One region of the Paenibacillus sp. P2(2022) genome, then DNA from elsewhere that is predicted to be linked to it. Evidence: riboswitches for the same ligand, from Rfam matches in the RefSeq annotation. Region 1 holds a riboswitch; each other region holds the start of a gene.
The links. A riboswitch is a leader RNA that binds a small molecule or an ion and turns the genes downstream of it on or off. The one in region 1 is predicted to bind glycine.
Positions count from the first base shown of each region.

Region 1 (4,806 bases):
TTGTGCCCTTAAGTAGTCGTACGCTCTATGAGGCTGTATTCTAGCGAATGAAGCTCCATTTGGCGTCCAATCAGCTGAGGGGAAAGCATGAAAAAGGCATTTTCCGCCTGAGCCATAATGGGATTTTGAACCGTTGTAATCCCCATGGTGTGCGCCAGCTCCGTGTTATCAAACCCAACAATCGCCAGATCTTCCGGTACCCTCAGCAATTGTCTGCGCGCTTCGCAGAGAATGCCCACTGCTACATAATCGTTAGCACACAAGATAGCCTCTGGAAATTCCTCACGATGCTGTAACAAATTGCGCACGACCTGTTCGCCATCACGAATGTTATAAATAGAAGAATAGTTCCAGTGTGGCAGCACCGGCAGATTGTGTTCACTCATGATCTGCTCATAGGCTCGTTGTCTGCTGTGAGTATTGATGCTGCTTGGACGACCAAAAGCATTGGCTATACGTGTATAGCCTTTTTGTATCAAATGTTTTAATGCTAACATGTATCCTTCATATTGATCCATAGCGACGGAGCGAATATCGGTATGCTCCATTCGTTGCCATGCCACGATCGGTCCATATTTGCAATAGGTACTCAAAAAATCAGTGTCATTCACGCAGGAAATGATGACCAGCGCATCGACTCTTTTTCTTTTTAAATCCTCGAAAGCTTGAAGCTCTTTCTTTTTGTCTTCTCCCGAAGTATAAATAATGGTTTGGAATTCATATTGGCCTGCGATTTCCACAAAGCTGTCCAGAAATGCCAGCACAATTTCATTGATAGTTGAAGTGATGATACCAATCTGAAGCGTCTGACCCTTGGATAGAGAGATCGCATTCCGATTAGGAACATAATCTAATTCCTGCATGATTTTTAAAATTTTAGCTCTGGTTTCGTGACTTACATGGGGGGACTGATTTAACACTCTGGATACCGTAGCTTTGGAAAAGCCCGCCAGTTTTGCAATTTGATCAAGATTCGACATGATGCTTCTCCTCACCTGAGAAAAAAATACTTGACATGAAACGCGTTACAACAATTAGGATGCTTTATGAGGGCATTACGTCTATTTTAAAGCATCTGTCGATGCATTTCAAAGGAGAACGGTTACCGTTAGTTATGGATTCGCATTGCAGCACCTGACGGGTTACTGACTAAAGTGAAAACATTAAATTAAGGAAAGAGGTTTTCATACCATGACGAAGACGCTAAAAGGATTCCCGAAAAACTTCCTCTGGGGCGGGGCAACTGCAGCCAACCAATTGGAAGGTGCTTTTGACGTAGATGGAAAAGGTCTGTCCAGCGCAGACATGATAGCCTATGTACCTAAATCAGAACGTAAGAACGATCATGCTATAGAAATTTCGTCCGAACGACTGGAGGACATCTTGGCAGGGAAGGTAAACGCCCGTTTTCCAAAGCGTGAAGGTGTGGACTTTTACCACCACTACAAAGAAGATATTGCCTTGTTTGCAGAAATGGGCTTTAAAGTATTCCGGATGTCCATCCACTGGTCGCGGATTTTCCCGAATGGATATGATGCCGAGCCGAATGAAGCGGGATTGCAATTCTACGACAATGTATTCGATGAGCTGCGCAAGTATGGTATTGAGCCTTTGGTAACACTGTCGCATTATGAAACACCGCTAGGTTTGACACAGAAATATAATGGCTGGTTGGGACGCGAAGTCGTGGATCATTACGTAAAATATGCCGAAACGGTATTTACACGCTATAAGGATAAAGTAAAATACTGGCTGACCTTTAACGAAATTAATGTCATGACTATGAGCCCGTTTACAGGCGGCGGTGTGGTTATTGACCGTGTAGAAAACAAGCAACAAGCGATATATCAAGCATTGCACCATCAATTTGTAGCAAGTGCATTGGCGACCAAACGGGGACATGAGATCATTCCGGGCGCTCAGATCGGCTGTATGCTGGCCCGCATTGAAAGCTACCCACATACGTGTAACCCAGAAGATATCCTGAAAGCACAGCATGAAAATCAAATGAACCTGTTCTTTACGGATGTGCATGCTCGTGGGGAATATCCCAACTATATGAACCGCTATTTTGAAGAAAATAATATTGTGATCCAGACAGAATCCGGCGATGCCGAAATTTTGAAAAATAACACGGTCGATTTTATCTCATTTAGTTACTATATGACCTTGACCGTATCGGCAGGGCCAGAAGGCGAAAAGGCAGCAGGGAACCTGATAGGCGGTGTGAAAAATCCGTATCTGCAGTCTTCCGACTGGGGATGGCAGATCGATCCGATCGGCCTGCGTGTTACACTGAATACGTTTTATGATCGCTATCAAAAGCCACTGTTCATCGTGGAAAATGGCCTGGGTGCGTATGATAAGGTAGAAGAAGACGGCTCTGTGCATGACACGTATCGCATTGATTACTTGCGTCAGCATATTGCCCAAATGAAGGAAGCGATTGCTGACGGTGTTGATCTGATTGGTTACACCAGCTGGGGACCTATCGACCTTGTGAGCATGTCTACGTCCGAAATGTCCAAGCGCTACGGATTTATTTACGTTGATCTGGATGATGACGGTAACGGAACGCTTCAACGCTCCAAAAAGGACTCATTTAACTGGTATAAAAATGTGATAGCAACCAACGGTGAAGAACTGTAATTCCATATCGTTTTGGCGGGTACAGCAGAGAAAATCCTCAGGATGCAATCTGCTGTACCCGCTTTTTGTATAGACACTCTATTGATTCTTTCAGAGGGCTTCACAAATTTTTCACTTGTAATAAGCTGAAATTTTTCTGTATAATGAATAAAAATTTCATATGTCTGGTTGATGTTTGCGGGAGATGGAATGAAAGTTCCAACCGAAGGGGCAAAACTCTCAGGTGCTTAGGCTGATTTACAGCAACGAGCAGGGACCGTAAACGGACAGAACTCTGGAGAGACCCTTAATTGGGCGCCGAAGGTGCACCGCAGATCACATCTGCTTAAACTCTCAGGCAAAAGGACAGAGACGCGAATAACCTGTGACAGGGATAGCCCTAGGCTTTTTATAAGCTTTTAGAGGTGAAATCCTGCACAAGATGGTTGTATTTTTTCGTGCCTTTAACCTCTCCAGGAGTCGAATCAACAGATTTGACTCTTTTTTGTTTTCTACTATGCTGGAGGAGCGGGTTGAAATGAATTTGGTACATGTGTTAGAAACGATTAGCAGTTGGATATGGGGGGCGCCTCTCATCATCCTTGTTATGGGAACGGGGTTATGGCTGACCATACGTCTAAAAATGTTGCAGGTATTCCGCCTGCCCCTGGCGATCAAGCTCATCGGTAAGGCCCCGAATGAAGGTAGCGGGGATGTAAGTAGTTTTGCGGCTTTGAGTACGGCATTGGCGGCTACCGTCGGTACAGGAAGTATTGTCGGTGTAGCGACAGCCATTAAGCTGGGCGGGCCAGGTGCCCTGTTCTGGATGGTCGTTGCAGCCTTCTTTGGGATGGCGACGAAATATGCGGAAGGTGTACTTGCGGTAAAATACCGGGTGAAGGATCGGAATGGACAATTTTCCGGCGGCCCGATGTATTATATTGAAAAAGGCCTGGGACGCCGTTTTAAACCGTTGGCGATGCTGTTTGCTTTTTCAGGGATGCTGGTAGCGTTGTTCGGAATTGGAACATTCCCTCAGGTCAAGGCGATTGTATCTTCGACTGAAAACAGTTTTGGCGTTCCGCCGATTGTAACGGCGCTGACAATTGCTGTCCTTACAGGTCTTGTGACCATTGGAGGACTCAAAAGCATTGCCAAGGTATCGACGAAGGTCGTTCCTTTTAAAACAGGCCTGTATGTATTGATTTGTATCATTGTACTGATTCGATTTGCTGACCAACTTCCTGCCGCAATTGCGCTTGTGCTTCATTCGGCATTTTCAACTACATCGGCAACCGGCGGATTTGCAGGAGCTACGATTATGCTGGCCATGCGCAGTGGGGTAGCCAGAGGTATTTTTGCCAACGAAGCTGGATTGGGGAGCGCACCGATTGCAGCCGCAGCTGCCAAAACCAAATGGCCTGCGGAACAAGGGCTGATTTCCATGACGGGTGTGTTTATTGATACGATGGTTATTTGTGTGATGACCGGGTTGACGTTACTGGTGAGCGGGGTGTGGAGCGGGCCTACCGATGCAGGCTTGATGACTCAGCAAGCATTTTCCAGTGCATTTCCGCTGGGAGCAGAGCTGCTCACCATCATCCTGATTATGTTCGCATTCACCACCATGCTCGGCTGGAACTATTACGGGGAACGCTGTGTTGAATACTTGCTTGGGGTTAAGTGGATCAAGCCTTATCGTTATTTGTTCATTGTACTGGTTGGCGGGGGCGCGTTCATTAAACTGGATGCGATTTGGCTGCTGGCAGATATTTTTAACGCCATGATGGCTTTTCCAAACCTGATTGCTTTGCTCGGCTTGTCGGGAATTGTCGTTGCCGAAACCCGGACTTATATGAATTCTTTGTATCCTAATAAGAACAAGGGTATTCTTGCTGGTGCCAATGTAGGGGCGGCTATCCAAGTAGAAGAAAAGGGACAAACGGTAAATTCATAAATACTAAAAGGGAGTATCCTCAGCCATCACAGGCTTGAGGGTACTCCTTTTTTAATGTTATAACGATGCACGCAGTATAGCTAAAATATCTTCCTGTTTCAGCTTTTGATAATTACCGAAACCTCCGTGCTCCATTTCACGGGCCGCGATGTTTGCGATGTTTTCCAATTGCTCATCATGAATGTTGTAATCGGCCAGAGTAGAAGGTGCACCGAGACTTG
Region 1 is NZ_JAKWFI010000005.1:293,580-298,385, forward strand. It holds gene MMB75_RS18340 (LacI family DNA-binding transcriptional regulator) at 9-980, opposite strand; gene MMB75_RS18345 (glycoside hydrolase family 1 protein) at 1,192-2,649, shown strand; glycine riboswitch at 2,818-2,902, shown strand; glycine riboswitch at 2,914-3,008, shown strand; gene MMB75_RS18350 (alanine/glycine:cation symporter family protein) at 3,167-4,585, shown strand; gene MMB75_RS18355 (iron-containing alcohol dehydrogenase) at 4,643-4,806, opposite strand, start outside.

Region 2 (4,806 bases), on a different contig from region 1:
TTTGTGTCCACTGTGCTCATATTCATATCCTCCTTGTGAGTAAATAGCATCACTACCTTTTCTTAAAATTCATACTAAATGACAGCGCTATCTTCATCAACGAAATGAAAACGTACTTTCGTCATGAACGTTGATGACAACATTTAAATTTAAAATAACGGACAACGTATTATACCTGCATAATTCTTCTTAATATGACCGATAACAATAGAAATTAGTCGAAAAAACAGTGCTGTAAATCTGCACCTTATATAGAGGAGCTCACCTCTAAATCTAATAAATTGACGTAATTACGTCTTCTAAAAGACAACAAAAAAATAGCCGCCATGTCAGATCATAGCGACTATTTTATACACAAAACGAGCGGACTAACGATGCTTTTATTCAATTCAATATCCATATAAAAATTTAGAATAAAGCGCTAATATTCCATCTTATATTGCTCATTATTGTTCATCCGAAATCAACTGCTCGTACTGATCCGCAGACAGCAGCTTGCTCAGAGCTTCCTCGACATCATTGCCCATCTCTACTTCAATCATCCAACCCTTTTCATAGGGAGATTCATTCACCAGCTCAGGTGTGCTTTCCAGAGCTTCATTTACTTTCAATACGGTTCCCGCCACCGGAGCAAAAAGGTCGGATACGGTCTTCACCGATTCAATTGTACCAATCTCTGCCCCCTGTTCAATCGTTGCTCCCGCCCCAGGTAATTCCACAAAAACAATATCACCCAGTTGATGCTGTGCAAAGTCTGTAATGCCGATCCGCAACGTCCCGTCTGCTGTGCGCTGAACCCACTCATGTTCGTCTGTATACCAAAGTTCCCGTTTCACTTCACTCATCCTGCTTTCGCCTCACTTCCACATGAATAAAATGCTTTTAATCACCTGTATTAGACAGGTTAAGATTATGACAACATGAACACTCATGTCAATAATACTAACAAAAATACTTCATGTTATCTCATATAGCATAGAATATTAAAAAATGATAACTTGTAACAAACGCTTACATATCCTTATTTATACATTAAATGTTTTTTGGATTGTTTTATATGACATTTTTATTGACATTTTGAATGAATTTGCGTATTAATGGGTTATAGCAAATGCTTTTGGAAATACCCCGACAACTGCAAACGCGGATGAACGCGGAGGGAGAGACTACCCAAAAGATTCGCATAGCTGTTGTCGTTTCTGAGACAGTGTGCACGCGAACTCGGATCAAGTTGTTACCTGCAAAACCGGGTAACCTACCGTTGATCCAAAAGGTAGCGCCGAAGGAGTAAACATGCATTGCAGGTGAATCTCTCAGGCAAAAGGACCTCTGCCGGACGCATCTCTGGAGAGCATTCGCGATTAGAGCGGATCACCCAAGGGGAAACCTGGTTCACACCGGGGTAACTTTCTGGTATCAAGGACAGAGCTGAAAGAAGAGTATGGACTGCCGTCTATACGTTTCTTTCAGCCTGTCTTTTTTGTTTAGCCGATTACACTGGATAGGAGTGAAAAAATGTCTAATTTGCGAAGAACACCATTATTTTCGTCTTACGGGACGCAGCCCGGGGTTCGTTGTATTGACTTTGGCGGGTGGGAGCTTCCCGTTCAGTTTAGCGGCATCCAAAAAGAGCATGAGGCCGTCCGGCAACGCGCGGGTTTATTCGATGTCTCGCACATGGGCGAGTTTTTGGTTGAGGGCAAAGAAGCCGAGGCTTTTTTGCAATGGGTAACCACGAATGATGTCAGCCAGTTGGAACCGGGCCAGGCACAATATTCACTCCTGTGTTACCCCGATGGAGGCGTAGTGGATGACTTGCTTGTATACTGCAAAGGACCAGAGCGCTACATGCTCGTTGTGAATGCCTCCAACATCGACAAAGATTGGGATTGGCTCATGCGCCACGTACCTGCATCGGTTCATCTGGAGAATGTGTCTGATGCGATCGCATTGCTGGCATTACAAGGACCGGAAGCAGCACATATTGCCGCAGCCGTGACAGATGCAGATATTACGAATCTGGCATCTTTCCGATTCCATGAGAACGTGCAATTGTTCGGAGCAAAAGCACTCGTCTCCCGAACCGGATATACCGGGGAAGACGGTTTTGAATTTTATATACCTGCTGAGGAAGCACCCGCCGTGTGGAATGGTTTGCTTCGTTGCGGTGAATCGTATGGGCTAATTCCCGCTGGGCTTGGTGCTCGCGATACACTGCGGTTTGAGGCACGGCTGCCGCTGTACGGACAGGAGTTATCTGCCACCATTTCACCGCTTGAGGCTGGTTTAGGTTTCTTCGTCAAGCTGAATAAAGGAGATTTTATCGGCAGAGAAGCACTGCAACACCAGAAAGAACAAGGAATTCCTCGCAAGTTGATCGGGCTGGAAATGATTGACCGCGGTATCCCGCGCGCTCATTATCCAGTCTTCGCGGAAGGCCAACACATTGGTGAGGTCACAACGGGGACTCAATCGCCCACCTTGAAGCGTAATTTGGGGCTAGCCCTGGTGGACAGTCGTTTTAGCACCCTATCTACACCGCTGGAGGTCGAAATTCGAGGTAAACGCCTGCGTGCGGAAGTGGTCGCAGCCCCTTTTTATAAACGGCCACGCTGATCCTAAATCCTCTTCATTTCAAAAAAATGATCATGTCAGATACGAAATTCTGGATTTTCCAACTACGATTATGTATTAGCTAATTTACTATCTAAATTTTGCTTTTCGAAAGGAGCCAGAACTTATGAAGCAGCATCGCTATCTCCCCATGACCGAACAAGATCAAACCGAAATGCTGCGTGTGGTGGGCGTATCATCCATTGATGATTTATTCAGTGACATTCCAGAGGCAATTCGATACCAAGGGGAACTCCCTCTTTCCTCTCGGCTCGACGAAAGAGCCCTAACTCGCCACATGGCCGAGCTGGCCGGGCACAATGCCAATACAGATACACATGCCAGCTTTCTTGGTGCAGGTATTTATGATCATCATATTCCGTCCGTCATTCAGCACATCACCTCACGTTCCGAATTTTACACAGCCTACACCCCCTATCAGCCGGAAGTAAGCCAGGGCGAGCTGCAAGCCATTTTTGAATTCCAGTCGTATATTTGCGAATTGACAGGCATGGCAGTAGCGAATGCCAGCATGTACGATGGAGCGACAGCTCTGGCGGAAGCGGGCTCACTGGCCGCCGCAGCCACGCGCCGTAAACAGCTTATCGTATCAAGGTCTGTCCATCCAGAGGCACGCCAGGTATTGGCAGCCTATGCGCGCGGATTGGACTTGGACATCGTGGAGATCGGCTGTTCGGACGGCGTAACGGATGTCGATGCGCTTGCCGCAGCCGTATCGGAACAGACGGCGGCTGTCTTGATCCAAAGCCCCAACTTTTTTGGAGCCGTGGAAAATCTGAAGCCGATGGCTGACCTCATCCATGCACACAAGGGGCTAATGGTCGTCAGTGCCAACCCGCTGGCACTTGGCTTGCTGGAGGCGCCCGGTAAGCAGGGCGCGGATATTGTTGTAGGAGACGCGCAGCCGCTTGGGATCTCGTCCTCCCTCGGCGGTCCGACCTGCGGTTACTTTGCCGTTTCTCAGGCACATATGCGTCGTATCCCTGGGCGTATCGTAGGCCAAACCACAGACCGCAACGGCAAACGCGGCTTCGTGCTGACCTTGCAAGCGCGGGAACAACATATCCGCCGCGAAAAGGCCACGTCTAACATTTGTTCCAACCAAGCGTTGCTTGCTTTATCTGCATCTGTGTACTTGTCTGTCATGGGTAAACAGGGTATCCAGGAAGTAGCCGAGCTGAATTTGCATAAAAGCCGCTATGCGTTAGAACAATTGCTGAGCTTGAATGGCATAACTGCCTCGTTTCACGCACCGACCTTTAACGAGTTCGCCCTTAGGCTGCCTGAAGGTACGAATATGAGCAAACTTCAGGACAATCTGCTAGCTGCTGGATTTATCGCAGGCTATGATTTGGGCCGGGACTATCCGGAACTTGCTGGTCACATGCTGATTGCCGTGACGGAGCAAAGAACCAAAGAAGAGATTGACCAATTTGTACACACCTTGGAGGGATTGCTATGACACACACCGGACCGGACCAGAAACAAGAGCTGTTGAAGGAACACGATCAAGCGCTCATTTTTGAATTGAGCCGTCCGGGTCGCATCGCTTATTCCCTTCCCGAGTGCGACGTTCCTCGTCGCCCGGTGGCAGAGCTTTTGCCGGATTATGCGCTGCGCAGCGAACCTGCGGCATTACCCGAGGTATACGAAGTAGATGTTATTCGCCATTATACCGCCCTGTCCCAGCGCAACTTCGGCGTCGACAACGGATTTTATCCGCTTGGCTCGTGTACGATGAAATACAATCCAAAAGTGAATGAGGATGTCGCCCGTTACGCAGGCTTCGCTAAAATTCATCCATATCAGCCGGAGAATAGCATCCAGGGGGCTATGGAGCTGCTGCATACGCTCCAAAACGATCTGGCTGCGTTGACCGGCATGGATGCCGTCACGCTCCAGCCCGCTGCTGGCGCCCATGGCGAATGGACCGGGCTGATGATGATTCGCTCGTACCACGAGGCACGTGGTGAGCGACGTACCAAGGTGCTCGTGCCGGATTCCTCGCACGGTACGAACCCCGCCAGTGCAACCGTCGCGGGCTTCGAAACAATTACCCTCCCCTCCACCCCTGAGGGGCTGGTGGATCTGGACGCGCTCCGCCAAGCCGTAGGCAACGACACCGCTGCGCTCATGCTGACCAATCCGAACACGCTGGGCTTGTTCGAGAAG
Region 2 is NZ_JAKWFI010000001.1:88,736-93,541, reverse strand. It holds gene MMB75_RS00440 (PTS mannitol transporter subunit IIBC) at 1-20, opposite strand, end outside; gene gcvH (glycine cleavage system protein GcvH) at 447-845, opposite strand; glycine riboswitch at 1,253-1,326, shown strand; glycine riboswitch at 1,340-1,436, shown strand; gene gcvT (glycine cleavage system aminomethyltransferase GcvT) at 1,516-2,616, shown strand; gene gcvPA (aminomethyl-transferring glycine dehydrogenase subunit GcvPA) at 2,741-4,096, shown strand; gene gcvPB (aminomethyl-transferring glycine dehydrogenase subunit GcvPB) at 4,093-4,806, shown strand, end outside.
Region 2: it holds a riboswitch for glycine, as region 1 does, so the genes downstream of both, gcvT (glycine cleavage system aminomethyltransferase GcvT) here and MMB75_RS18350 (alanine/glycine:cation symporter family protein) in region 1, are expected to answer to the same signal.

Region 3 (4,806 bases), on a different contig from region 1:
AGGTACGGAAGAAGATATCACAAGTAAGGCAGAGTGGAAATCCAGCAATGAAGATATCGCTTTTGTCAGCGCGGGGGAAGTCACAGGTTATAAAACAGGTGAGGCTACGATCACAGCTTCTTATGGCGGCAAAACAGCTACAGCTACAGTATCCGTAAATGTGCCTGGTGATCTGTCTTTGTCTTCCAAAACGGCAACGATTGATATTAATGAGGACTATACTGCAACTCTGACGGCTACTTATGCGGATGGACGCAAGGAAGACGTGACACAGGATGCGGAGTGGGCTTCAAGCGCGGAAGATATTGCTTCTGTGTCCAAAGGAACGATTACGGGTAAAGCAGCCGGTAAAGCGGTTATTACAGCGACCTATAACGGCAAAAAACTGACAATAAACGTACAAGTGGGTCTTGTGGACCGTCTGGAAACAGACTCGCGTGTAATTGCGCTTGGTGCTCAGGAAACAAAGCAGCTGAAAATAACAGGCGTTAAGAGTGGTGGCACAAAAACAGACGTAACCAAGGACGCCACTTGGACTACTAGTAATGTAAAAGTAGTTGAAGTTAGCGAAGGTTTGATTAAAGCGAATGCAAGCGGTAAGGCAACGGTCACTGCTTCATATGGCAAGCAAACCATTACGTTTACGGTAGAAGTGGACGTAGCGCAAAAGATTGAAGCGGATGCCATTGCGTTATCACTAAAATCCGGGGATCAAAAAACGATTGCGATTGTAGTTAAATCCAGTGATGGCAAAGAAAAGGATGTTACAACCCAAGCTGAATGGAAAACGTCCAACTATAAGGTAGCCACCGTCAAAAAGGGTCAGGTTACCGCGGTCAGCTACGGTAAGGCTAACATTCAGGCGAAGTTTGGCGGTAAGGTGATCAGCGTACCTGTTGATGTTGATACGCTTAAATACCTGCAAACGGACGAAGTCGCCTTGACTTTGAAGGCAGGGCAGCTGGCCAAAGTTACGGCTACAGCCACGTATAAGGATGAGTCGGAGAAGGATGTTTCCAAACCTGCTGTCTGGTCCTCGTCCAGAATTATTGTTGCGACCGTCAAAGACGGCAACATTAAGGCACAGGGCAAGGGCAAAGCTGTAATTACAGTGAAATATGCAGGTAAAATGACGAAGGTACAGGTAACCGTTCAGTAATCTGTTAAAATGAAAAGAAAAAGAGCAAGCATACGTCTAGAGACGATATGCTTGCTCTTTTATTTTTTAAAGCTTAGAAGCTACGATTTATTCTTCTTGGTTGATGTGTTGCGTGTCAGTGATTCGGTCAAACGCTTGCCAGTGGGTGTCTGGGCCAAGCCGCCTTTGGCGGTCTCGCGGTGCTTCGACGGCATCGCGCTGCCGACTTCAAGCATTACGTCAATGACTTCGTCAGACGGAATGGCGCTGCGCACACCCGCCAAAGCCATATCCGCTGCGGCAAGTGCGGTCACGGCTCCCAGCCCGTTGCGCACGATGCACGGAATCTCGACGAGTCCGGCGACGGGGTCGCAAATCAGACCGAGCGTGTTCTTGAGCGCTAGGCCTACGGCGTGAACGGCCTGCTCAGGTGTGCCGCCGCGTAGCTCGACCATAGCTCCAGCGGCCATCCCGATGGCTGAGCCAATCTCAGCCTGACAGCCTCCCTCCGCGCCGGAAATGAAGGAATTGTTGGCGATGACGTAGCCAATGGCTCCGGCTGCGAACAAGCCGTGCACCATATGCTCATCATCCCAGCCGAACCGCTCCTGCGCACTAATGAACACACCGGGGATGACTCCACAAGAGCCAGCAGTGGGCGTAGCCACAATACGCCCCATGGACGCATTAACCTCCGACACGGAGAGCGCATAAGCCATGGCGAGTGCGGAGGCGTCGCCGGAGCAGGTTTCCCCTGCCCGCAGATACTCGGCCAGACGCTTGCCGTCACCGCCTGTTAATCCACTGCGGGATACGGTGTCTTGTGTCTGACCACGATGAACGGCCTCCTTCATGACTTCATAATAATCAGACATTTGGCGGAAGATTTCTTCTTCCGTTGTATTCGTCTCTTGTACCTGCTCTTGAATCATCAGGCGGCCAATCGTGGTGGATTCCTCCGCGCATATGGCGCTGATTTCATGCAGATGGCTAAATCGCATCAGATTCAGCTCCTTTTTTCAAATTAATCATTTTAATTTCGTACATATGTGGTAAGGATCGTAGTTTTGCGATCAGTTCAGCCGTAGGAGGACTGTCCGTTTCGATGGCGGTAAGTGCTTCACCATCTCGGCCTTTGCGATCCACATGCATATAGGCAATGTTAATGTCGGCAGCGCCGAGTGCTGAAGTCACCGCACCTAATGTGCCGGGCTTATCCGAGTGAAGAAGCACCAACGTAGCCAGCTCCCCGGTCAGGTTGACTCGGAATTCGTTGAGCTGCTGGACATGGATGCTGCCGCCGCCGATGGAGGAACCCAGCAGTGTGCGCTGATCCTCACCCTTCCACAGTTCAAAACGGACGGTATTTGGATGGGGCGCGGGTAGTCCGCTGACGGCAAACTCCACGGCCATTCCAGCCTGCTCCGCCCATTGCTCGGCATCTGGAATTCGGTGGTCGTCTGTATCGTAATTGAGCAGGCCTGCGATGAGTGCTAGGTCTGTACCGTGTCCTTTGTAGGTGTCGGCGAAGGAGCCGTACAGTGTCATGCGGGCACGGTCCGGCTGCATCCCGAGCCAGTGACGGGCAACGCGTGCAAGCCGCACCGCGCCTGCAGTGTGTGAACTGGAAGGTCCGGTCATGGCCGGACCGATAATGGAAAATACATCTTTGAAACGCATGGTGTGGCCCCCTGTATGTTCTAGTACCATAGTATATGGTATTTCCGCGTTTGTGCGCAGCTATGACGGTTCCTAATGCTGACGTACAATGTGAGCGCAAAAAAGGACAGGATAAGGAAGTTTCCCTTATCTCTGTCCTCGTTACCTGAGAGTTTCGTGCGGTGTCCTTACCGCCTTACCCCTTGGGTGGCTTGCGCTCTCTCCAGAGTTGCGTCAGATGACGATACATGGACCTGAGAGATTATCCGCCAGCCGGGTGCTGGCGGCTTGCTCCTTCGGTGCCGCCAGCGTGTAAGCTCCTGGACAGACTCTCCCGTCATCTTCATTCGCGTATACCGTTCTACATATCTTTCTTAGCGTAATGTATGCCGTGCTCGGTGTCAATCGCAGGTTTCAATTTTTACATAAACAGGCGAGTTTCCGATAAAAAAGATTAAAATTTACATATTTATGGATGAAATCAGGAAGGAATTAGAAGATTGACAGCTAATCTGATAGAGGACAAGTACATTTATGGAATTATAGGAGGGATATTGACGTATGGTAAAAGGCTTGCGGTTCACAGGTTCACGCTTGAAAGGGGTGCTGCATCTAGCAGCGATCGTATCGCTGTTGATTGGGATCCTCGTTCCATTCGGTCAGGTCAAGGCAGAGGGAGCATTGACAGTAGACGAAGCACTTCAGCGCCAAGGCAGTGGAGGTGCAGTGACGGTGGAAGGCTACATCGTCGGACATGCTACCGGATCGAAAACAGCTAATTTTTCTGCTCCGTTTGCGAATGATTTTAACGTACTGATTGCCGACCAGGCCAATGAACGTTTCACGTCTAATCTATTGGATGTGCAGCTGACATCTGCGTACAGAGGGCAATTTGGGTTAACAGGTCATCCTGAGCTGGTCGGCAGCAAAATTCGCGTGACAGGTACGCTTGGTGCCTACAATAATTTTGGTGGAGTAAAAAGTCCAAGCGCTGTGGAACTGGTGAGTGGAAGCGAGCCGGGGGAACCAGGTGAACCTGGCGAACCTGGCGAACCTGAACCTGGCAACCCGGGTCAACCCAGTACTACACTGCCGGATGGAAAAGGCAAAAAGGTGCTGTTCGATAATACGCACGCACAGACGGCTGGTGCAGCAGATTGGGTCATTGAAGGCGCCTTCTCCGACTTTGCCAATGGATTGCGTAATGTAGGCTTTACTGTGGATCAATTGAACCGCCCTATTCCTTTTACTTATGGAGAACAGGCCATAACCTATGATAAGCTGCGCCAATATGATGTGTTCATCATCGGTGAAGCGAATGTGGCCTTTAAGGCATCCGAGCAGGCTGCCCTGCTGCAATATGTGAATAACGGGGGAAGTGTCTTCTTCATCTCCGACCATTATAATGCCGACCGTAACAAAAACCGTTGGGATTCCTCCGAGGTTATGAATGGCTACCGTCGTGGAGCCTATACTAATCCGGCCAAAGGCATGACTGCAGAAGAAGCTGCATCGCCGGCGATGCAAGGATTAACAAGCTCCGATTGGCTGGCGACCAACTTTGGTGTTCGTTTCCGTTATAATGCGCTTGGCGATGTAAATGCTACGGACATCGTAGCCGCAGATCAATCCTTCGGCATTACCAAGGGTGTACGCTCGATTGCCATGCATGCGGGATCTACGCTGGCTATTATTGATCCTACCAAAGCCAAAGGAATTGCCTATATCCCGACAGGTACAAAAAAATGGGGCAATGCAGTAGACCAAGGAGTCTATAACGGCGGAGGCCGTGCGGAAGGTCCTTATGCTGCGATCTCCAAGGTGGGTCAAGGCAAGGCAGCATTTATCGGTGATTCTTCCCCTGTAGAAGATGCTACTCCGAAATATGCACGTGAGGAAAACGGACAGTCGAAAAAGACATATGATGGTTTTAAGGAAGTAGACGATGCCACCTTCCTAGTGCAAACGGTTCAATGGCTTGCGTGGAAGCAGGACTACACGAAATTATC
Region 3 is NZ_JAKWFI010000012.1:13,860-18,665, forward strand. It holds gene MMB75_RS23450 (Ig-like domain-containing protein) at 1-1,159, shown strand, start outside; gene sdaAA (L-serine ammonia-lyase, iron-sulfur-dependent, subunit alpha) at 1,240-2,139, opposite strand; gene sdaAB (L-serine ammonia-lyase, iron-sulfur-dependent subunit beta) at 2,129-2,818, opposite strand; glycine riboswitch at 3,030-3,144, opposite strand; gene MMB75_RS23465 (DUF6359 domain-containing protein) at 3,359-4,806, shown strand, end outside.
Region 3: it holds a riboswitch for glycine, as region 1 does, so the genes downstream of both, sdaAB (L-serine ammonia-lyase, iron-sulfur-dependent subunit beta) here and MMB75_RS18350 (alanine/glycine:cation symporter family protein) in region 1, are expected to answer to the same signal.